DNA from 3 places in the Anaeromassilibacillus sp. Marseille-P3371 genome. Region 1 is predicted to be linked to each of the others. Evidence: predicted binding sites of a transcription regulator. Region 1 holds the regulator's gene; each other region holds the start of a gene.
The links. Region 1 encodes HrcA, which represses chaperone genes, less so after heat shock. Its sites were predicted from a motif close to TGTTAGCACTCNNNNNNNNNGAGTGCTAACA; they were not measured.
Positions count from the first base shown of each region.

Region 2: a site for HrcA is predicted at 6,057-6,087, ahead of htpG (molecular chaperone HtpG). Genes of this name have one in related genera too.
Region 3: a site for HrcA is predicted at 5,577-5,607, ahead of B9Y59_RS04580 (co-chaperone GroES). Genes of this name have one in related genera too.

Region 1 covers NZ_LT835157.1:506,037-513,904, forward strand. The annotation lists gene B9Y59_RS01465 (GNAT family N-acetyltransferase) at 1-271, opposite strand, end outside; gene dnaJ (molecular chaperone DnaJ) at 521-1,669, opposite strand; gene dnaK (molecular chaperone DnaK) at 1,922-3,766, opposite strand; gene grpE (nucleotide exchange factor GrpE) at 3,847-4,443, opposite strand; gene hrcA (heat-inducible transcriptional repressor HrcA) at 4,495-5,526, opposite strand; gene B9Y59_RS01490 (iron-sulfur cluster assembly scaffold protein) at 6,311-7,003, shown strand; gene B9Y59_RS01495 (GGGtGRT protein) at 7,093-7,868, shown strand, end outside.
Region 2 covers NZ_LT835157.1:2,356,766-2,364,633, forward strand. The annotation lists gene B9Y59_RS09850 (AAA family ATPase) at 1-159, shown strand, start outside; gene B9Y59_RS09855 (DUF58 domain-containing protein) at 169-1,209, shown strand; gene B9Y59_RS09860 (transglutaminase TgpA family protein) at 1,206-3,488, shown strand; gene htpG (molecular chaperone HtpG) at 4,144-6,033, opposite strand; gene B9Y59_RS09870 (ABC transporter ATP-binding protein) at 6,370-7,868, opposite strand, start outside.
Region 3 covers NZ_LT835157.1:1,305,900-1,313,767, reverse strand. The annotation lists gene purM (phosphoribosylformylglycinamidine cyclo-ligase) at 1-928, opposite strand, end outside; gene purE (5-(carboxyamino)imidazole ribonucleotide mutase) at 965-1,468, opposite strand; gene B9Y59_RS04595 (SPFH domain-containing protein) at 1,840-2,742, opposite strand; gene B9Y59_RS04590 (NfeD family protein) at 2,777-3,229, opposite strand; gene groL (chaperonin GroEL) at 3,525-5,153, opposite strand; gene B9Y59_RS04580 (co-chaperone GroES) at 5,198-5,482, opposite strand; gene B9Y59_RS04575 (THUMP domain-containing class I SAM-dependent RNA methyltransferase) at 5,873-7,009, opposite strand; gene ftsH (ATP-dependent zinc metalloprotease FtsH) at 7,242-7,868, opposite strand, start outside.

The DNA.
Region 1 (7,868 bases):
TTCCTTTGTAGCTGCCAGAAACCCACAAGCAATATAGGTAATAGTAGTTGTCGCCAACTACAGGAACCCAAGCGGTTTCGAGAGGCGCATATTCGATAAAGACGGTTGCCTTTTCGTTCAACTTCCGAAAGACATGACCCTCTGGAAGCCGGTCTGAAAGCCATTGTCTCTTTGCTTCCACCCCCGGATGGGGCTTCCTGCTGCGAATGATACAGCACAAATGCTCGTGTAATAGGTTTTCGGATGTTAAATTTATAAACTCTGTATCCATATGGACCTCTTTTCTCCATGGTTCTGGTGAGTACGATCCCTTGCTGTGGTCTCACTATTTTGAGAAGAATCCAATACTTCGGAAGAGTGGTACACTCTTTAATCAAAGAATCTGCCTGCTGAGGAAAGAAAACAATGGAAAGTCGATGCATTTACTTGGAATCAATCCTTGTAGGAGCGACTCTTTTATCCATCCTCTTGAATAGAACAAAACCAGGACAGGGGACAAAGAGGCCCTGTCCTGGTCTGGTTATGCTTTTTTATCGTCGAACATCTCTTTAATTTTGTCGAAAAAGCCTTTGCGTTTTTGGTAGTTTTTCTCTTCCGCGCAGCTATCAAATTCTTGTAAAAGTTGCTTCTGCTTTTGAGAGAGATTTTTGGGGACTTCGATGGTCATCCGGACATATTGATCTCCCCGGCCCCTGCCGTTGATATGGGGGATTCCCTTTCCTTTGAGTTTAAACACATCCCCGGGTTGTGTGCCCTCACGCACTTGGTAGCTTACACGTCCGTCAATGGTCGGTACGGTTACCTCAGCACCGAGTGCCGCTTGCGTAAATGTGATCGGCATTTCACACCATACATCGTCCCCGCGGCGCTCAAAGATCGGATGCGGCCGCACATTTACATAGACATGTAAATCGCCGCTAGGGCCGCCGTTTGCACCTGCATTGCCTTGTCCGGAAACATTGAGCATCTGGTCATTGTCAACACCGGCGGGAATGTTGATCTCGATCGTCTTTTGTTTGCGCACGCGTCCGCTGCCGTTGCAAGTGTGGCAGGGAGATTCGATCACGCGGCCAGTACCGCCGCAGCGGTCACAGGTCCGCGCGGTCTGTACCACGCCAAACGGCGTACGCTGGTTGATGCGTACCTGTCCCGTACCGCCGCACTGGGGGCAGGATGCTGGACTAGTTCCCTTCGCGGCGCCTGTGCCGCCGCAGTCCGGACACGACTCGATTTTGTTGAAGGAAATGGTTTTTTTACAACCCTTTGCAGCTTCCTCGAAGCTGATGTTGACGACTCCTTCCGTATCGCTGCCGCGGCGCGGCGCATTTGGATTGGCGCGGCGCGCGCCGCCGCCAAAGCCGCCAAAAAAGCTGTTGAAAATATCCCCCAAGTCGATGTCGCCGGTGAACGGGCTGCCGGCTGCACCGCCACCGAAGTTGGGGTCCACCCCGGCATGGCCGAACTGGTCGTACCGGGCCCTTTTATCTTTGTCCGAGAGTACCTCATACGCCTCATTGACTTCTTTAAATTTTGCCTCCGCCTCTTTGTCCCCCGGATTGAGATCCGGGTGATATTTTTTTGCCAATTTGCGGTAGGCTTTTTTTATTTCGTCTTCGGTGGCGTTCTTTGGCACACCCATCACTTCATAAAAATCCCTTTTATCGGCCACACCTATCACTCCTACAAATGCGCAAGCCGCCTCAGCTCTGTCTGGAAATCTTTGCCCACGCGAACTCTCATTTTTATGCGGCACAGCCGCGTTCTCTATCCTATCAGGTTTTCCGCCTGTTGTAAATCACTTTTAGAGAAAATCCACTTCGCCATTTTACGGGTGAAAGCTGTTGTGGGTATCATCCACACCCACAACAGCCTTACCATCGTTTATCAGGAACGAATACTGCCATGCAGTACGCCCGAAAGTTTATTTATTGTTGTTGTCATCGACGTCCTTGTACTCTGCGTCATAGACCGGATTGCCGTTTGTATCCTGCGCCGGGGCCCCCGCATTATCTGCCGGCTGGCCGCCTTGCGGTGCAGCTGCCTTATACAGCTTTTCGGAAACGGCATACAAAGCTTTTTGCAGTTCTTCTGTACGGCTCTTGATATCCGCGACATCATTGCCGGAAACCGCCTGCTTCAGCGCATTGGACTTTGCTTCCAGGTCGCTCTTGTCAGAGGCGTCCATCTTATCGCCGCTGTCCTTTATCAGTTTTTCGACCGAGTAGCAGAGATTCTCCGCCTCGTTCTTTGTATCGACCTCTTCGCGGCGCTTTTTATCCTCTGCGGCATACTTTTCCGCATCCTTGACAGCCTTATCGATGTCGTCCTTGCTCATATTGGAACTGGAAGAAATCGTGATGTGCTGCTCTTTGCCGGTTGCAAGGTCCTTTGCAGAAACGTTGACGATGCCGTTTGCATCGATGTCGAACGTGACCTCGATCTGGGGGATGCCGCGCGGTGCGGGTGCAATGCCGTCCAACTTGAACAGCCCCAACTGCTTGTTATCGCGCGCGAATTCACGTTCACCCTGCAGTACGTTGACTTCGACCTGTGTCTGGCCATCCGCAGCCGTGGAGAAGATCTGGCTCTTCTTAGTCGGGATGGTGGTATTGCGCTCGATTACCTTCGTCATGACGCCGCCCATGGTCTCAACGCCGAGGGACAGGGGCGTGACATCCAGCAACAACAAGCCTTCGACTTCGCCGCCGAGCACGCCTGCCTGCAATGCAGCGCCAATGGCAACGCATTCATCCGGGTTGATGCCCTTGAACGGCTCCTTGCCAGTCAGCTTCTTAACCTCTTCCTGAACAGCCGGGATTCTGGAAGAACCGCCGACGAGCAGAACCTTGCTGATCTGGCTGAACTGCAAACCGGCATCCTGCATAGCCTGACGAACCGGGCCAATGGTCTTTTCTACGAGGTCAGCGGTCAGTTCATTGAACTTTGCGCGGGTCAACGTCATATCGAGATGCTTTGGACCGGTGGCATCGGCGGTGATAAACGGCAGGTTGATTTGGCTCGAAGTCATGCCGGACAGTTCGATCTTTGCCTTTTCTGCCGCTTCCTTCAGTCTCTGCATCGCCATCTTGTCGCCGGAGAGATCAATTCCGCTCTCCTGTTTAAAGGAGCTGACCATCCAATCGATGATGCGCTTATCAAAATCGTCGCCGCCCAAGCGGTTGTTGCCAGCAGTTGCAAGAACCTCCTGAACACCGTCGCCCATCTCGATGATGGAAACGTCGAATGTACCGCCGCCGAGGTCATACACCATGATCTTCTGCTCTTCGCCCTTGTCGATGCCATAGGACAGAGCAGCTGCGGTCGGTTCATTGATAATGCGCTTTACATCAAGACCGGCAATCTTGCCGGCATCTTTTGTAGCCTGACGCTGTGCGTCGGTGAAGTATGCCGGAACAGTGATAACCGCAGAGGTGACCGTTTCGCCCAGATAGGCCTCTGCATCTGCCTTCAGCTTTTGCAAAATCATTGCAGAAATTTCCTGCGGGGTGTAGCTCTTGTCGTCGATAGCCACTTTATAGTTGGAACCCATCTCTCTCTTGATGGAAGAAATGGTGCGGTCTGGATTCGTGATCGCTTGGCGCTTTGCCACCTGACCCACCATGCGCTCGCCAGTTTTGGAGAATGCCACTACGGACGGCGTTGTACGCGCCCCTTCTGCGTTGGCAATTACGACCGGCTCGCCGCCCTCAATTACGGCTACGCAGGAATTTGTTGTACCAAGGTCAATACCAATTGTCTTACTCATAATCTATACCTCCAGTTTTGATTCGGTTGTTTTCGTCAGTAATTTATATTTGGAAAGGGGATTGCGGGATGGCGAACCGCTCAGTTTGCAACCACGACCGTTGCATGCCGGACGACTTTGTCGCCGATCTTATATCCCTTCTGATAAACCTGTGCGACCACATTTTCCGCTGCGCTCTCGTCATCGATGTGCGATACAGCATTGTGTAACTCCGGGTTGAACGCCTCCCCTGCGACGCCCATCTCGGCCACGCCTAGCTTTTCCAGTGCCCTTTTCAGCTGTGTCTGGACCATTTCAACGCCCTTGCGCAGATCTTCGACACTGCACTCCTGTTGCTCGAGCGCGCGCTCCAGATTGTCTGCCACCGGCAGAAATTCCAGCACCGCTGCGGCTGTCGCGTCGGAATAAATCGCCGCTTTTTCACGCTCGGTCCGCTTGCGGAAATTGTCATATTCCGCTGCGGTGCGCAAAAATTGATCTTTTTGCTTTTTCAGGGCCTCCTCTGCTTCTTCAAGCTTTTTCTGCATCGCTTCTTTCTCTGCTTTGGCCTTTTTGCCGCCAAAGCCTCCTTTGTCCTTTTTGTCTGCCTTTTCCGCTTGTTCGGAAGCCTCCGGTTCCGCGCTCGCCTGCGGTTCAGTTCCGGCCTCTGTCTGCGGATTCTTTTCCTCCGTATTCAACTGCCCGGACCCTCCTTCGTTTTAAATTGCGCCTTTTGCGCTCTATCATGATTAAGCATTATAATCCATCAATTCGGTAAGCATTTTTCCCACTGCATCGGATAGATACTCCATGTGGGAGATCACCTTGGCATAATTCATGCGCATGGGACCGATGATCGCCAGCGCACCAGCATCTTTGCCTCCAACGGTATAGCGGGAGATCACCACACTGGAATCTTTCAATTCCGGCCGGCCGGTCTCATCGCCGATCAGTACCTTCACACTCTTGCTCCGCTGTTCCAACAGACGGTTCAATTCATCTGCCCGTGCCAAAAAATCCATCATCCGGCGCGCCGTAAGGGAAAGTTCTGGATAAAAAAGGAGATTCGTCTGTCCCTCCATACAGATTTCCGCCTGCATGGAATCCCGAGCGACATCGAGAACAGCCATGAACGCAGAGGACATCAGGATCGCCATTTCTCCCATCGAGGCCGCCATATTTTGAATAAAGGCGGGCGTTACCTCTGAAACGGGCATTCCAGCCAACCGCTCATTAAACACCCGGAAAAACACCCGTAAGATTTCTTGGGACAGATCAAAATCGCAATGGAATACGCACGTTTTCATGGTCCCAGCAGAGGTCATCAAAATAACCATCGCTGTCCGGCGACTCGTCTGTACGAACTGAATCGCGCGGATATTGGCGCCACGCCCGCTCGGCGTAGTTGACACTGCGGCAAACCGCGTAGCGGCTGCCAGAACTCTGGAGACGCCGTCCAGCAACTTTTCCGGGTCATAGGCGCTGGAGAGCAGCTGGCTGTCCAGGAAACGCTTCTCCTCGCGGGTGACGGGCTTTCTTTTCATCAGGGTGTCGATATAAACTCGATACCCCATCTGTGTGGGCACTCTGCCCGCCGAGGTGTGCGGTTGGTCCAAAAGTCCCATTTCGGCCAAATCGCTCATTTCATTGCGAACAGTGGCAGAAGAGACCGCAAAGTCTAGGTTGTCACAAAGCGCCTTTGAACCGACTGGCTCGCCGGTAGAAACATACAATTCGACGACTGCTGCCAGGATTTTTTTCTTCCGTTCGCTGAGTTCCAACCTTCCCACCTCTTTTATTTAGGTTTTAGTTTTAGCACTCTTTTAGATCGAGTGCTAACTCTAGTTATTAATTTATCATTACTTTGCCCGATTGTCAATAAGATAAATGTAAATTAATTATGAATCTGCCAAGAGAAAACCAAACAATTTGCGCAAAAATCGGAAAAGAGGAAGGCAAGATATGCTCTTTGCAATTTTGGGCGTCTTCCGAGCAGCCTTTTGGTACGGTTTTCCCTACACAATATAGAAGGAACCCCTCTTGACCTGGCAGAACCCTTTGAGCGGTTCCATCGATAGAGCGATTGCTTGGATTCTGCTTTATCCTGGGGTACATGAACAAACAGGTCGAATCGTTTCTGACGGTGGATTTCCAGTGGATATTTGAGATGGTATATTTTATTGGTATTGTGTTCGTTTGAAATAAGTTTGATTCAGCTGATTCTCTCACGGATCCAATGGCGGCCAGTGAGAGAATCAGCCCCTCTCAATGAACTTGTTTTGGCAAGAACTCTGTTACAGCTGATTGGAAAGGAGAATTTCCTACATTGAGAGGTCTTTACCTATGGCCTGTGCTTACCAGAACGGTACAATTGTTTTTGATCGAAAGACACTGTATAAAAAGCAGGCTGTCCACTTTCCAGAGTTTCCCGAAAAGCAAGGAAAATCGAGAGGGATTTCCTATAATTTTGCCTGGACAAACTCTTGCTAAAATTCGGAAAATGGCCTATAATCAACATGTATGGTGGTTAAACCAAGGAAACTTGAAACCGAAAGGAGTACCGATATGAATTATTCCCATGAAGTGGAAAACATGTGTCCTGTAGCCAAAGGTCCCCATCACGGTCCCGCACCCATCCCGGAGGAGGGCAAGTGGGTAAAAGCCTACGAGATCAAAGACATCTCCGGCCTGTCCCATGGTGTGGGCTGGTGTGCACCGCAGCAGGGCGCTTGCAAATTGACCCTGAATGTAAAAGATGGCATTGTGCAGGAGGCTTTGGTGGAAACCCTGGGCTGCTCCGGCATGACCCATTCTGCCGCTATGGCAGCAGAAATTCTCCCGGGTAAGACTCTGTTGGAGTGCTTGAATACCGACCTCGTTTGCGATGCAATCAACGTCGCAATGCGCGAGATCTTTAAGCAGCTGGCCTATGGCCGCAGCCAGACCGCGTTCTCCGAGGATGGTTTGCCGATCGGCGCAAGCCTGGAAGACTTGGGCAAGGGCCTGCGTTCCCAGGTTGGCACTATGTTCAGCACGGGTGCAAAGGGCGTCCGCTACATGGAGATGGCCGAAGGCTATGTTCTCAAGACCGCTCTGGACGAAAACAATGAGGTCATCGGCTATCAGTTTGTCAAACTTGGCAAGATGATGGAAGATATCCGCCACGGTGTGGACCCGAAGACTGCTTATGAGCAGAATATCGGCCAATATGGCCGCTTTGACGGCGCGGCGAAGTACATCGATCCGCGTGAAGAATAATTCGGCAGGGAACATACCGAACTTTCCAAATCAGGCGTATCCCAACTGGGGGATCGCTGAAGAAAGCAGAATAAAGGAGGACAACTTACATGGCTAACGATGTCAAGTTTGAAGGTAAAGAAAGAAGAATGCCCAAAATCGAAAAGTGCCTTGCCGAGTATGGCCTTGCCAGCCTCGAAGATGCGCGCGACCTTTGCCTGAGCAAAGGAATCGATGTGGATAAAATTGTCAAGGGTGTACAGCCCATTGCGTTTGAGAACGCCAGCTGGGCGTATACATTGGGTTGCGCAGTTGCTCTGAAGAAGGGTTGCGCTTCCGCCGCAGATGCTGCAGAGTCAATCGGCATTGGCTTGCAGGCATTCTGCATCCCGGGTTCTGTTGCAGAGAACCGTAAGGTTGGTCTGGGCCACGGCAACTTGGGCGCACGGTTGCTCCGCGACGAAACCAAGTGCTTTGCATTCCTCGCGGGTCACGAGTCTTTTGCTGCGGCAGAAGGTGCAATCGGCATTGCCAAGACGGCAAACCGTGCCCGTAAAGAGCCGCTCCGCATTATCCTGAATGGCTTGGGCAAGGATGCTGCATACATCATTTCCAGAATCAATGGTTTCACCTATGTGAAGACCGATTACGACTTCTTCAACGACGAGTTGACCGTTGTGGAGGAAAAGGCATTCTCCGAGGGCGAGCGTGCGGCAGTCAAGTGCTACGGCGCAAATGACGTCCTCGAAGGTGTTGCGATTATGAAGAAGGAGGGTGTGGACGTCTCCATCACCGGTAACTCCACCAACCCGACCCGCTTCCAGCATTTGGTTGCTGGTACTTATAAGAAATGGGCAATCGAGAATAACCGTCCGTATTTCTCCGT
Region 2 (7,868 bases), 1.9 Mb from region 1:
GGACGCGACTATGTCATTCCGCGGGATGTCCAAATTGTCTTTCACGACGTCATTGGCCACCGCATTGTATTGAGCCCTCAGGCCAAAATGGCGGATGTTTCTGTCGCCTCTCTCTTGGAAAAAATTCTGAATCGCGTCAATGCGCCCACCGTTAAATGAGGTGTGCCTATGCTGCGATGTCGACTGGTTTATTTGCTTGCCCTTGTAGGGGCTGTTCTATTTTATATTTTCTTTAATGGATATTTGTCCTATTTTGTCCTGATTTTCGCACTGGTTTTGCCGTTTCTCTCCCTCGTTTTGAGCCTGCCTGGGATGTGTGCGATGCGCGCCCATGTGGAAATTCCCCTCACAGCCGTTGCCCGAAAAAGTCCGTTTCCCGTCCAATTGATTGTGGAAAACCGAACGCCATTTCCTATGGCACGTGCACGTATTCGTCTCCGTTACTCCAATACATTCAGTCACGAGGAAACGTCCGAAACGGTTTTTATGCCTGTCTTTCATGGAAAGCAACGGATCGAGCGCGAAGCGATTGCCCAGCACTGCGGAAAGCTGTTGTTCTCTTTGGAAGAAATACGATGTTACGATTTTCTCGGTCTGTTTACTTGCCGGCATAGAGCTCCAAAGCCAAAGGAATTGTTCATTCTTCCTCATATTGCCCCTTTGGAACTTGCCTTGGAATCCTCTTCTACTCCAGACCCGGAAAGCGATACCTTTTCCACAGAAAAGCCCGGAGACGATCCTTCCGAAATTTTCGGAGTCCGTCCCTATCGGGAGGGGGATCGGTTGCGCAGCATTCATTGGAAGCTTTCTTCCCGCACAGGAGACCTTATGGTCAAGGAGTTCAGCCTTCCTATTTGCAGTTCCGCTTTAATTATGATCGATCTGTTTGGTGACACCGACATGTTGGACGGTGTCTTGGACAGGCTTGCCGCTCTCTCCCATTTTTTATTGGAAAATGGTCTGGAATACGAGGTGCAGTGGTACGATCCCAACGCTGTTCAGCTTCGCCAAGTACACTTGGCAAGTTTTGACGATCTTTATGCTCTTTTAAACCAATTACTGGCGCATCCAGCACCGAAGGATGGTTTATCCGTTCCGGAATGCCGGATGCGTTTGGGGGACGTAAAAGAGTATCCCTATATGTTTTCCATTACGCCGCAGCACATTGAGGAGCTCGTCAGCGGCACGGTATGGGAGGAAGTGCCATGAAAGAGCAAAATCAAGCGGGGATTCTCCTGAGCCGTCCGGCCTGGAAGAACCCAAAACGGGGGAGTTTATCCATTCTGTTGGCAGATATGCTCTTGGTTCTACTCAGCCTGTTTGGAACTGCGCAATGTCTTGTATCGGCGTTCTCTCTGTCGGTCAAGCCTTTATTTTTATCCCTGTGTATCGCACTGTTTACCTTTCTATTTCTTGTAGTATTTTCTTTAAAGCGATGGCGCCTTCCATTCTTATTGGCCTTATCCGCGGCCTATTGTGTCACCGCGTACTTTTTGCGAACCTATTTCCTTCAAGGATTCGTTCTGACTACCAATCAAATTCTGTCTACCATGAGTGCGCACTCTCGTTTTGATTTTCCACAATTTCGGGTCGATTTGCCGGTCGGAGAATATACAAATGCCTGCACGATCTTTCTGGCGTTTGTATTGTTCTTTTTGTCGTGTTATATATGCTGGACCGTCCGCCGGCACAGCTTTTGGCTTTCCCTATTGGGGACAGCCCCTTTCCTTCTTGTTCCACTGGGTTTCACGATCACGCCTGCATGGCCTTCCGTATTGATGCTGCTCGCCTTTTGGGCTACGCTGTTATTTAGCCGCTTTTGCGCGCACAGTTCCTTTGGCCGAACCTCCGCCGCAGGCCGTGTCGTCCTGCTTGTACTTCCCGCCGTTGGCCTTTGTCTGGTGGGTATGAGCTTGTTGATTCCTCAGGATACCTATACCCGTCCGGCCGCCATCGAAGAGCTTCGAAAGGATTTGGAAAGCGGGATTTATCAATCCTCCCTCTTTTCTACACAAGGCGGGACGCTGGGGCGTGTCAATCTTAACACAGCGGGCAACCGGGAATATACCGGGCAAACCGTCTTGCGGGTCAAGAATCCAGACAAAACGCCTTTGTATCTGCACGCATTTTCCGGAAGCGTTTATACCGGTGTCAGTTGGGAACCTCTTCCCGACTCTTCCTACGCCGAGCTGGAGGACGCCCTTTACTTTAACCCACAGAACATGGCAGGACAGTTTCTCTCCTTTTATGCCCTTCCAGAAGAGCAATCGCTTTTGGTGGAAATTGAAATACAAAATGTTGCTGCCAATCGGAACTGTATCTACGCGCCTTATGGCCTGGCTTCCCGTCCAGAGGAATTGCCCGGTACCGCATTTGTCCATGACGCTTACATTCGCGCGACTTCTCCATTTGGCATGGCAAATTATACGCTACAGACATGGGATTTGACCCGCTTTTCTCGGACTGCAGACCTTGAATTGGTCTCCGAACCGTTCTATTCTGCGGAACAGGCGTATCGTTCCTTTGCCAATACCCATTATACGCAGTTGCCACAAAACCTTCTGGAAAAGTTACAATGGTACTGCATACAGATGGGGATTCCCTCCGTAGAAATCGCTGGACAGGAGGCCGTCGTTCGCGCGATCACAGATTTGGTCCTATCCAGCGGTGAATACACCCTATCCCCCGGAACAACACCGGAGGGGCGCGATTTTGTGGATTATTTTCTCTTTGAAAACCATAAAGGATACTGTGTTCATTTTGCCAGCACAGCTGTCGCACTTTTGCGTTCACAGGGGATTCCCGCGCGCTATGCCGAGGGATATGCTGTTACCGCAGGGGACTATGGGGAGGATGGCTGGGCGGATATTCCGGATCGGCACGCCCACGCTTGGGCGGAGGTCTATACCCCGGGGCTGGGTTGGCAGCCTTTGGAGGTCACCCCAGGTGTCCAGCTTTCCTCTGGTGAGTTAAACGAATCAGACGATGTTCTTCCAGAAGAGTCCTCCAGTCTACCAGAAAGCGAACCGGAAAGCAGCAGTGAGCCGTCTTCCAGTGAAATTACAACTTCCTCCTCTCCGGTGGAGACATCTTCCAGTGCATCTTCTACTGCCGAATCTGCCTCATTTGATTTTGGCCCACTTTCCCCCATTCTTTTGGTATTTTTGTCGGCTGGCGGTGGAATTTTCCTGGTTGCCCTGCGGCGGGTTATTCTTTTGAAACGGCGTGAAAAACGGTTTCATCTGGTCAATACCAATCAAGCGGCCCTTGCAATTTACGCTTATCTGACAGACCTCACTGCCTTTGGTGCTTCTATCAACCCGCGTTCGGAAGAACTGGCGCTAAAGGCCAAGTTTAGCCCACATATTCTCACACAGGATGAGGTTGAAGAATTGCGGTCCGATGCCCATAAAATGGCGCGTGCACTCTATCCCACTTTACCCGTGTTCCGTAAGCTGGTCTTTAAATACGGAAAATGTCTGCTTTAAGCAGAAGGTTTCCTTCCACCTTCGTTGCGGAGAATCCGTAAACAATATGGAATGTTTTCGGGTTGTATTGGCGATTCCCGTTCCCATACTCGAAGTCAAGAGGGTGTCCCAAAACTACGAATTTTACGATTTATAGGAAAGGGGCATCCTCTTTCTGTTTGAAAAATATCTGAGTTTCTAAAAAAAGAGGGGACTCTCCCGTCATTTCATAACGTTTGGAACCCTCTCCAAGTAGGCTTGTAAGGGGACCCTATTACCGGCGAGCGTCTTCAAACGCATAGAACACTCCCCCTTGTATCACTTGCCCACGGCCTGTAAACGAGCAAGCACCCTACTAACAACAAACTTCTATCCATTGAAAGATTGTTGTTAATAGCTTGCTTTGTCTAATACTTGAAGCGAAAGCTTTTTTACGTGGCATCTCTACCAGCAGAACCAGCGGTTTTCCTAACCAATCCCCTTTCCTTTTCACAATAAGCCTGAACCTTATTGTACTGGGTTTGGGATCTTTTGCATAATTTCTTTTTTCTCCGCATATCGGGGAATTTTGTTTCGTCTTTCTTAAATACCTAAATGAAGGAATAAAAAGGCTCTGTAATCGGCTGAGTGGCCGGACTACAGAGCCTTTTTATATTCGGGGGACTATACAGAAATCTTATACCATCAAATTGCAGACTCGATTGGAAAATGCTACTGGATCGTCAATGGATACGCCTTCAATCAGAAGCGCCTGATCGTACAGCAGCTTTGCATATTCCTTCAACTGATCCTGATTCTCCGTATACAGCTTACAGAGTTTTTCAAAGATCGGATGGTTCGCGTTGATCTCCAAAACCCGCTGCGCCTGGACCTTCTGGTCGTTCGGCATTGCATTGAGCACTTTTTCCATCTCAATAGAGATCGCTCCCTCAGAGGACAGGCAAACTGGGTGGGATTTGAGCTTTTGAGAAAGAATTACCTCTTTTACCTTTCCGTCCAAAGCATCCTTCATGAACGCGAGCAAATCTTTATTCTCTTCCACTTTCTTTGCAGCTTCCTGCTTTTCTTCCTCAGTCTCCAAGTCCAAATTGTCAGCGGAAACGGAACGGAATTCCTTCTCCTCGTACTTCATCATCATGCGCAGAGCAAATTCATCCACATTATCCGTAAGATATAGGATCTCATACCCCTTATCTTTCAGTGCCTCTGTCTGCGGAAGGAGATCAATTTTGTCCACTGTCTCGCCGCAGGCATAGTAGATATACTTTTGCTCTTCCTTCATGCGGCCCACATACTCTTTGAGCGTCACCAATTTCTTCTCACTGGAAGAGTGGAACAGCAACAGATCCTGTAGGATCTCCTTATGCATACCGTAGTCGGCGTACACGCCATATTTTAGCTGTAAACCAAAATTTTTATAGAAAGATTCGTATTTCTCACGCTCGTTGAGCAACATACTTTCCAACTCGGACTTGATCTTCTTTTCCAATCTAGAGGCAATGACCTTCAACTGGCGGTCGTGTTGCAACATTTCTCTGGAAATATTTAGCGACAAATCCTGCGAATCGACAAGGCCTTTCACAAAACTGAAATAATCCGGCAGAAGATCCGGGCATTTCTCCATAATCAATACCCCGTTCGAGTAGAGTTGGAGTCCCTTTTCGTAATCGCGGGTATAAAAATCGAACGGTGCGCGTGCCGGAATAAACAATAGGGCGTTGTACGTAGCCACCCCTTCTGTGCTGCTGTGAATAACCTTCAGCGGTTTTTCATAGTCATTGAATTTGTCCTGATAAAACCGATTGTACTCTTCCTCGGTAATCTCATTTTTATTCTTACGCCAGAGCGGAACCATGCTGTTTAGGGTTTCATTCTCCGTATAGGTTTCAAATTCGGGATTTTTCTCATCGCAACCCTCTTTCATGCGGCTTTTTTCCACATCCATTCGGATGGGATAGCGAATGTAATCCGAATACTTCTTGACAAGATTCTTTATGGTATAGGTATCCAAGAATTCGTCGTAATTGTTTTCTTCTGTATTTGGCTTGATGTTCAGAAGAATCTCCGTACCGTAACTTTCCTTTTCACAGGGCTCGATGGTGTACCCTTCGGCTCCTTTGCTGGACCACTTCCATGCTTCATCGCTTCCAAACGCGCGGCTCGTCACGGTCACACAGTCGCTGACCATAAACGCTGAATAAAAACCGACCCCAAACTGGCCGATAATCTCGATATCCTCTTTTGGCTCGTTGTCCTTTTTAAAGCTGAGCGAACCGCTTTTGGCGATGGTACCCAGATTGTTTTCCAGTTCGTCTTTCGTCATACCGCAACCATTATCCGAAATAGTCAATGTGCGCGCTTCCTTATTCGGTTGGATGCAAATAGAGAAGTCCTCCCGCGAGAGCCCGGTATCTCCGTCAGACAGCGTTTTATAGTAGAGCTTGTCGATGGCGTCGCTTGCGTTGGAAATCAACTCGCGCAGAAAGATCTCACGGTGCGTATAGATCGAATGAATCATCAAATCCAAAAGGCGTTTTGATTCCGCCTGAAACTGTTTCATTGCCATTTTTATCAACCTCTTGCATTTTAATTTAGCACTCTTATTAATCAAGTGCTAATTGTATTGTAGTACAACTTTTGAAAAAATGCAATGAACAAATTATGAACAAAACATCCGGACGGATTGCCTCTCTTGACGATCACAATCGCAGAAGGCCCATAGAGGTTCAGCAGCCCTCCTCTGGTAGCCTATAGACGCCGGACCTTTCTACCGCTTGAACCTCCGGATCTTGTACAATATTTTTGGGGACATCCATTCTTCCTATGAAGCCATCCGAAATAATTAAAGAAAACAAAGACGGCAAAAGCGAGGAATTCAGCCACGCTTTTGCCGTCTATTCTTTTATGCCAGATTGCCCGTATAGAGCTGATAGTAACGCCCCTTCTGGGCAATCAACTCGTCGTGTGTACCGCGTTCAATGATTCGGCCTTGTTCCAGAACCATGATACAATCCGCATTCTTAACTGTGGACAAGCGATGCGCAATCACAAACGTTGTACGGCCATACATCAATCCATCCATACCTTGCTGAACCAATGCTTCTGTACGGGTGTCAATGGAGCTGGTCGCTTCGTCCAAAATCAAGACTGGCGGGTCTGCCACAGCAGCACGAGCAATCGCCAGCAGCTGTCTCTGACCCTGGCTCAAATTCGATCCATCGCCAGTCAACATGGTATGATAACCGTCCGGCAAACGGCGGATAAAGCCGTCTGCATTTGCCAAGCGTGCTGCTGCAATGCATTCCTCATCGGTTGCCTCTAAACGGCCATATCGGATATTCTCCATAACCGTCCCGGTGAAAAGATGCGTATCCTGCAAAACAATGCCCAAACTGCGGCGCAGATCATCCTTCTTGATCTTGTTGATGTTGATTCCGTCATAACGAATCTTTCCGTCTTGAATATCGTAAAACCGGTTGATCAGATTTGTAATGGTTGTCTTTCCGGCTCCTGTACTGCCGACAAAGGCCACTTTCTGTCCCGGCGTAGCATACAGCTTGATATTGTGCAGCACAATTTTATCCGGTGTATAGCCAAAGTCTACATCGTTAAACACCACGTCACCCGTCAAGCGGGTATAAGTCACCGAACCATCGCTGTGCGGATGTTTCCATGCCCAACGGCAAGTGCGCTCTTCGCATTCTACAAGGGAACCGTCGGCCTGTTCCTTGACATTCACCAGGGTAACATAGCCCTCGTCCGTTTCCGGTTCTTCATCCAACAGCGTAAAGACGCGCTCCGCGCCTGCAAGCGCCATGACAACGCTGTTGAGCTGTTGGCTGATCTGCGAGATCGGCTGCGTAAAGCTCTTATTGAGCGTCAGGAAGGATACCAGGGTCCCCAGCGTCAGTCCAACATACCCATTGATTGCCAAGGTCGCCCCGACGACTGCACAGAGCACATAACTCAGATTGCCAATTTGCACATTGGCGGGCATCAGGATATTGGCAAATGTATTTGCCTGCTTGGCGCTTTCCCGCAGGTTTTCATTTAATTCCCGAAATTTTTCCAGGGTTTCATCCTCATGGCAAAAGACCTTGACCACCTTCTGGCCATCCATCATCTCTTCAATGTAGCCATTCACAATACCGAGGTTCTTTTGTTGTTCTGCAAAGTATTTGCCCGATTTCCCAGCGATTTTGCGCGTCACCAGCAGCGAGACACAGATCATCGCCAATGTAAGCAGGGTGAGTGGAATGTCCAAAATCACCATGCTGCAAAAGATGCTCAGTACTGTAACGCCACAGGAACAAATCTGCGGCAAGCTCTGGCTGATAAACTGACGCAGGGTATCTGTATCATTGGTATAGATGCTCATGATGTCGCCATGCACGTGGGTAT
Region 3 (7,868 bases), 800 kb from region 1:
CTATACACATTCCCACACCCATATTAAAGGTATTGTACATTTCGCGGGTGGGGATGTCGCCCTTCTTCTGCATCAGGTCGAAGATCGGAAGCTTCGGAATGGAAGCAATTTCCACCTTGGCAGTCAATCCGCTCTTCAACATGCGTGGAATATTTTCAAAGAATCCACCGCCTGTGATATGAGAAATCGCCTTTACTTCACAGCGGTCCAACAGGGCAAGCACAGGCTTTACATAAAGCTTTGTCGGAGTCAGCAGCGTCTCCCCAAGGGTCGCGCCCAATTCTGGAACATAGAGTTTTATATTTTCCTCGTCAATCGCAAAGAGCTTACGAACCAATGAAAATCCATTGGAATGGACACCGGACGAAGGAAGGCCAATTAAAACGTCGCCCGCCTTCAAATTTGAGCCATCAATGATCTTTTCACGGTCTACCATTCCCACGCAGAAACCTGCCAGATCGTACTCGTCCACTGGATAAAAGCCCGGCATCTCCGCTGTCTCGCCGCCAATCAGCGCGCAGCCGGATTGGACACAGCCTTCTGCTACGCCAGCGACAATCTCAGCCACTTTTTCTGGCACGTTTTTTCCCACGGCTACATAATCCAAGAAAAACAACGGTTTCGCGCCGCAGCAAACAACGTCATTGGCGCACATGGCAACACAGTCAATTCCTACGGTGTCGTGTTTGTCCATCAGGAAAGCGATTTTTAACTTTGTTCCCACACCGTCCGTGCCACTCACAAGCACTGGTTCTTTCATCCCTCCGAGATCTGGCTGGAAGAGACCGCCAAAACCGCCAATTCCAGAAACTACCCCTGGGATTTCAGTGCGCGCCACATGGCTTTTCATCAATTCGACTGCCTTATAGCCAGCAGTCACATCCACGCCCGCCTCTTTATAACGATCACTATAGCTGTTATTGTTCATACGTTTCTCCTCTCCGGCAGAGCCGGTCACACAAAATTATAATTCCGCTACCTTTTCCTGAATCGCAGCATCCTTCTTTGCAACGCCATCCGCCATCTGCTGCTTCATCTCTAGGAGTTTTGCTGCCAACGTTTCATCCGAAAGTGCCAGCATCTGTGCTGCCAAAATCGCTGCATTGTCGGCGCCGTCGATGGCAACGGTTGCCACCGGAATCCCACTCGGCATCTGTACGGTTGCCAATAGAGCGTCTAAACCATCCAAGGTGGAAGACTTAATCGGAATACCAATCACTGGAAGGGTGGTATGAGCTGCCAATACACCGCCCAGATGTGCCGCTTTGCCGGCTGCCGCAATGATGACACCGAAGCCATTCTTCACAGCATTCTGTGCAAAGTCCGCCGCCGCATGGGGCGTTCTGTGTGCGGACATCACGTGCACCTCCACCGGAATTGCAAGCGCTTTCAGCCGTTTAATCGCCGCAGACACCGTTGGAAAGTCGCTGTCACTGCCCATAATCACTGCCACTTTTTTGACTGCCATACTTTTACACGCTCCTGTTTCTTAGTAGTCAGAAAATTTTCGTTTCGAAGCGGACATAAAAACAAGGCTGCGACGGCAAAACGACGCAGCCTAAATTTTTATATAGAAAGGGATAAGGATACACCCATCCCGTCAACCATTCCCATGAATGCCCCTTTACGAACGAAAATCCTCTTCATTGCCATTCCTCCGCTGCTTTCTGCCTCCGGCTTTTCCGGACGCCACGGCCGGCACGGCAAATTTCTACCTCTATTTTAGGATATTTTTCGTACAAAAGCAAGCGATTTCCAGGGAATTCGTGTTTTCGTCCAGTTCGGACGACGTTTCCTTCTTTTTATCCTGTATTTTGTATATTCTAACACAGGAGCGGATTATTTTGCGAGCTTCGAGTCATCCGATACGAATTCTTTGAAAGACGTTGCTAATCCTGCAAGAGATTGCAAATTGGACGGGATAATAATCTTGGTTGCTTTGCCGTCCGCAGCCTTTTCGAATGCCTCCAAACTCTTGATCGCAATGACCCCTTCTCCGGGATTGGCCTCATTCAGCATTTTAATACTGTCCGCAAGAGCCCTCTGCACAGAAAGGATAGCCTCTGCCTCGCCTTGCGCCTCCCGGATTTTAGCCTCTTTCAGTGCATCTGCATGCAGAATTGCAGATTCCTTTTCGCCTTCTGCAATCAAAATTGCACTGCGTTTTTGTCCCTCTGCATCCAAAATGCGGGCGCGGCGTTCACGCTCTGCCTTCATTTGCTTCTCCATGGAATCTTGAATTTCTGCCGGAGGCAAGATATTCTTCAGCTCCACACGGTTGACCTTGATCCCCCATGCATCGGTCGCCTCATCCAGAATCTGACGGATTTTTGTGTTAATCACATCGCGAGAGGTCAACGTATGATCGAGTTCCAAATCGCCAATGATGTTACGCAGTGTAGTCGCGCTCAAATTCTCAATTGCAGAAATTGGGCTTTCTACGCCGTAGGCATAGAGCTTCGGATCTGTGATCTGGAAATAGACCACTGTATCGATCTGCATGGTAACGTTATCCTTTGTGATAACCGGCTGGGGTGGAAAATCGATCACCTGTTCCTTTAAGGAGACCTTCTTTGCAATTTTATCCAAAAATGGAATTTTGACATGAAGCCCGGTTTCCCACGTTACATGATAAGCGCCCAACCGTTCCATAACGTATGCGTGGGCCTGTGGAACAATTTTGATGTTGGCGATAACAATTACGACCAACAACAAGACAAGGATAATAATGACATATGGCATAAACAATTCTCCTTTATTCTTCTCAACTCAGTTGTTATTCGGCCTCAGGACGCCGGTGTTCCGGCTCTACAATCAGTTTAACCCCTTCAATCGCTTTGATTACGACGTTTTCTCCTTCGAGAAGTATGGAGCCGTCCAAAGAGCGCGCTGTCCAGACACTGCCGAGCACAGTCACCTGACCTACACCTTCTGTGTTGTCAATTTGCGCGGTTACGATACCAGTTTTCCCTATGTATCGACCCGCATTGGTGTCCACCTTTTGAAAGTGCATCACCTTTTTGACCATGGGGCGGCTTATCACGAGCGCCAAAGCTGTCACGCCGGCAAAAATAGCTGTTTGAATCCAAAATGGCGCTCCACACAGATCGGCGATCAACGCCCCAATGCCGCCGGCTACCATCCAAATAGAAACCAATTGAACGGTACAAGCTTCTACAACGACAGCGATGACGATGACCACCAGCCAGAAAATAGAACTCATTCCCATTGTCGCACCTCCTTTCTGGTGATGTGCCTATCTTATCATACCCCGTCGAATTCCTCAAACCGCGGAAAAAGACAGAGAAGGCGGATTTCGGCGTCTTTAGAAAAGCTACTCATTTCTCCTAAGCAGGACGTTCTGAGGGGAATCCAGGCTTCCGCAATCGCGAAAAAAGGCGCTTTTCATAGATTGCTTACAAATTTGTAATTATTATTCGGTAAAAACTGGAAAAAACGCAAAAAAGAACTTGGATTCCGATTTTTGGAATCCAAGTCCTTTGAAACATCCACGGTATTTACAATTAATACATTCCACCCATGCCCGGATCTGCCGGTGCTGCCGGCGGAACCGGCTCTTTCTTGTCTGCCACCAGGCTCTCGGTGGTGAGGACGGTCTGTGCAACAGAAGCTGCGTTCTGCAAGGCAGAACGGGTAACCTTGGTCGGATCGACAATACCAAAGGAAATCATGTCGCCATATTCGCCGCTCAGAGCATTGTAGCCATAGCCAACCTTTGCTTCCTTCTTGAGGTTCTCCACAATCACGGAACCCTCTACGCCCGCATTTGCTGCAATTTGGCGGACCGGCTCTTCCAATGCCTTCAAAACAATCTGCACGCCGGTCTTTGCATCACCCTCTGCGCTCTCCAACAGTTTCGTCACCGCCGGGATGGTGTCAATCAATGCAACACCGCCGCCCGCTACGATGCCCTCTTCGACAGCTGCTTTTGTTGCTGCCAGAGCATCTTCGATGCGGAGTTTCTTTTCCTTCATTTCGATCTCGGTTGCAGCGCCAACGCGAATGACTGCTACGCCACCGGCCAGCTTTGCCAGGCGCTCCTGCAACTTCTCACGGTCGAAGTCGGACGTGGTGGTCTCAATCTGGCTGCGGATCTGATGCACTCTCGCCTTGATGTCGTCCGGATTGCCCGCGCCATCGACAATGATCGTGTTCTCCTTGTCAACCTTTACCTGGCGTGCACGGCCCAGCTGGCTCATGGTGGTATCCTTCAATTCCAAACCCAGCTCGGAAGAAATCACCTGGCCGCCGGTCAATACGGCAATATCCTGCAACATCTCCTTGCGGCGATCACCAAAGCCCGGGGCCTTGACAGCAACACAATTGAAGGTGCCGCGCAGCTTATTCAGGATCAGCGTAGTGAGCGCCTCGCCCTCAACGTCCTCTGCGACGATCAGCAACTTCTTACCACCCTGTACAATCTGTTCGAGCAGCGGCAGAACTTCCTGAATATTGGAGATCTTTTTATCGGTAATCAGGATGTAAGCATCATCCAGAACCGCTTCCATCTTGTCGGTATCCGTTGCCATATAGGGGCTGATGTAACCACGATCGAACATCATGCCTTCTACAACATCGCAGTCGGTGACCGCTGTCTTGCTCTCTTCAACGGTGATTACACCGTCGGAGGTAACCTTCTCCATTGCATCTGCAATCAGCTTACCGACTTCTTCATTCGAAGCGGAAACCGTTGCAACACGGGCAATATCGTCAGAGCAGGTGACCTTATTCGAATGCTCACGCAGAGCGCCTACAGCAGCGTCCACTGCATCCTGTACGCCTTTGCGCAGAACCATCGGGTTCGCACCAGCCGCGACATTTTTCATTCCCTCACGGATCAACGCCTGTGCCAGCAAGGTTGCCGTCGTTGTGCCGTCACCAGCAACGTCGTTTGTCTTAGTCGCAACTTCCTTCACCAGCTGTGCGCCCATGTTCTCGAACGGGTCGTCGAGTTCGATTTCTTTTGCGATGGTCACGCCATCGTTTGTGATGAGCGGAGCACCAAACTTCTTATCCAACACAACGTTGCGGCCCTTCGGTCCCAATGTAATCTTAACCGTATCTGCGAGCTGGTTGATACCGCTCAGCAGAGCTTTTCTTGCTTCTTCGCCATAGATGATCTGCTTTGCCATAATCCATTCCTCCAAATATGATGATATGAATGTTCGAATATAACTTATTCAACCACTGCAAGGATGTCGCTCTGGCGAACGATGGTGTATTCCTCGCCGTCCATCTTGACCGCTGTGCCAGCGTACTGACTGGTAATTACGCGATCTCCCACCTTGACATTCATGACAACTTCCTTGCCATCTACCATACCGCCGGGGCCCACTGCGATGACATCCGCGACCTGCGGCTTTTCCTTTGCAGAACCTGCCAGGATAATCCCGCTCTTTGTGGTCTCTTCTGCTTCTTCCATCTTAATCAGAACTCTGTCTGCCAACGGTTTGATTGTCATTTAAATTTCCTCCTTCAGAAATATATCATACAAAATCAATGCGTACCCTTTCAAACTGCTCGGTATTCTGATCGCGCCGCTTGAAACGATATGATCTTAGCACTCCTTATCTTTGAGTGCTAAGACTATTTTAGCCACTTGCTGCTGAAAAATCAAGGGGTTTTTCCCGAAAAAATGCAATTTCATAAATTATTTACAATTCGTCCAGAAATATGCAAAAAAGGGCCGGATTTCCAGGAGAGCTTGATGAACTGCACATGCAATTCCGGCCATTATGTCTTGGCACTGGCGAATAAGTTGCTTTGTACCAATCCGCGCTCCCTTTTGGTCCGGTCCTTTTTGTCTCTTTACACGGTATACCCCGTCTTTTCACCATAGCGAACGAATTCCCTATTTGCTAAATCCCATTTTATAGTACTGATAAAACTGGCATTTAATCATACCGTTGTATAATTTTCTGCGCCGGTCTGCCTTTCTACCATAACATTCTTCAAAGGTCTCATCGGGGCTTATGATATTGTAACTCCACTTTTTCTTTGGGGTAAATACCTTCCCCATTATCCGATAGAATTCTTCTGCCGCCCGGATGTCCAACAAGCGTTCCCCGTAGGGTGGATTACAGATCACATCGCCGCGTTCTCCCAAAGGCTGGAAAGAGGCCACATCCCGCTTTTCCGCATGAACGCAAGAAATCACACCTGCCTTTCGTGCATTCTCTAAGGTTAGATGAACCGCAGCCCCATCAATATCATACCCATATGCGCTAAAATCCGCATCCCGGCGCACCAAGTCCTGCGCGCGTGCACGCTCCTGTTTCCAAACCGCAGATGGAATATTCCTCCAACGCTCCGCTGTGAATGTACGTTGCAAACCCGGAGCAATATTTTTTGCATAGAGCGCGGCTTCTATCAGAATTGTCCCTGAACCGCAGAATGGATCGATGACGATACCGTCACGACGCACGCGGGCAAGGTACGCCATCGCCGCCGCCAACGTTTCCTTGATCGGCGCTTCCGTGGCGTTCGCCCGGTATCCGCGTTTGTGAAGTCCCGCTCCCGAAGTATCCAGCATCACACTGACATGGTCCTTCATAATCAAAAACTGAATCTGATGTAATGCGCCGGTCTCTTCAAACCAATTTAAATGGTACTTTCCCTTTAGTCTCTCCACCACCGCCTTTTTGACAATGGATTGACAATCCGGAACGCTGGCCAACTTTGAATTGAGCGAGCGGCCCTTGACTGGAAACGCATCATCCTTTTCGAGCCATTGTTCCCATGGCAATGCTTTGACCCCTTGAAAGAGTTCTTCAAAGCTGCGCGCTTCAAAATTTCCCAGCTCGACCAAAACACGTTCCCCATATCGCGAGCCAAGATTTGTGCGTACAAGTGTCGCTGCATCACCGGTAAAAAAGACACGGCCATTTTGCGGCTCCACATTTTGTACCTCCATTGCACGCAATTCGTCCCCTACCAAGCCCTCAACGCCGAGTAGACATGGGATCACCATTTTCCACTGTTCTGCCATAGATACGCTCCTATTTCCCGGGAAGTACCCGTTTTTTTGACTACTTACATTTTTACTCTACAAGAATAGACCTCGCCTGTTTGGCAATGATCACACCTTTTTCCGCCACAAAAACCATTCCACATATCAGCCGAGTTTGATTATAACACAGGCCCCTGATAAAAGCAAAATGGAATCAACACGACTGACGGCCGAACAATCCCCAAAGGAATCGCTCGGCCGTCCTGTTCGGTTATTTTTTTAGGATCTCCATAAATTCGTCGCCCGTAATCGTTTCCTTTTCCAATAGATAATGTGCCAATGCATGGAGCTTCTCTGTGTGTTCTTTCAAAATAGCAATCGCTTTTTCATGGGCAGAGCGAATCAACTCTAAGACCTCCTGGTCGATCTTTGCGGCAGTTTCTGGCGAACAGGTCAAAGAGGCGTCCCCCCCTAAATATTGATTGCTTACGGTTTCAAGTGCCATCATATCAAAAGTCTTGCTCATACCAAGCCGGGTCACCATGGAACGAGCAAGCTTTGTGGCCTGCTCAATATCATTGGACGCCCCGGAGGTATAGGAACCAAAGATCAACTCCTCCGCCGCGCGGCCTCCCGTCAACGTAGCAATCTTATTAAACGCCTCTTCACGGGACATCAGAACCCTTTCTCCCTCTTCCACCTGCATGGTGTAGCCCAGGGCTCCCGAAGTTCGAGGGATGATTGTGATCTTATGCACAGGGGCTGAATCGCTTTGCATGGCGGCGACCAACGCATGTCCAATTTCATGGTAAGCGACAATCTCTTTTTCTCTCGGGGAAATCACTGCACCTTTACGTTGATAACCGGCAATCACAACCTCTACACTCTCTTCCAGATC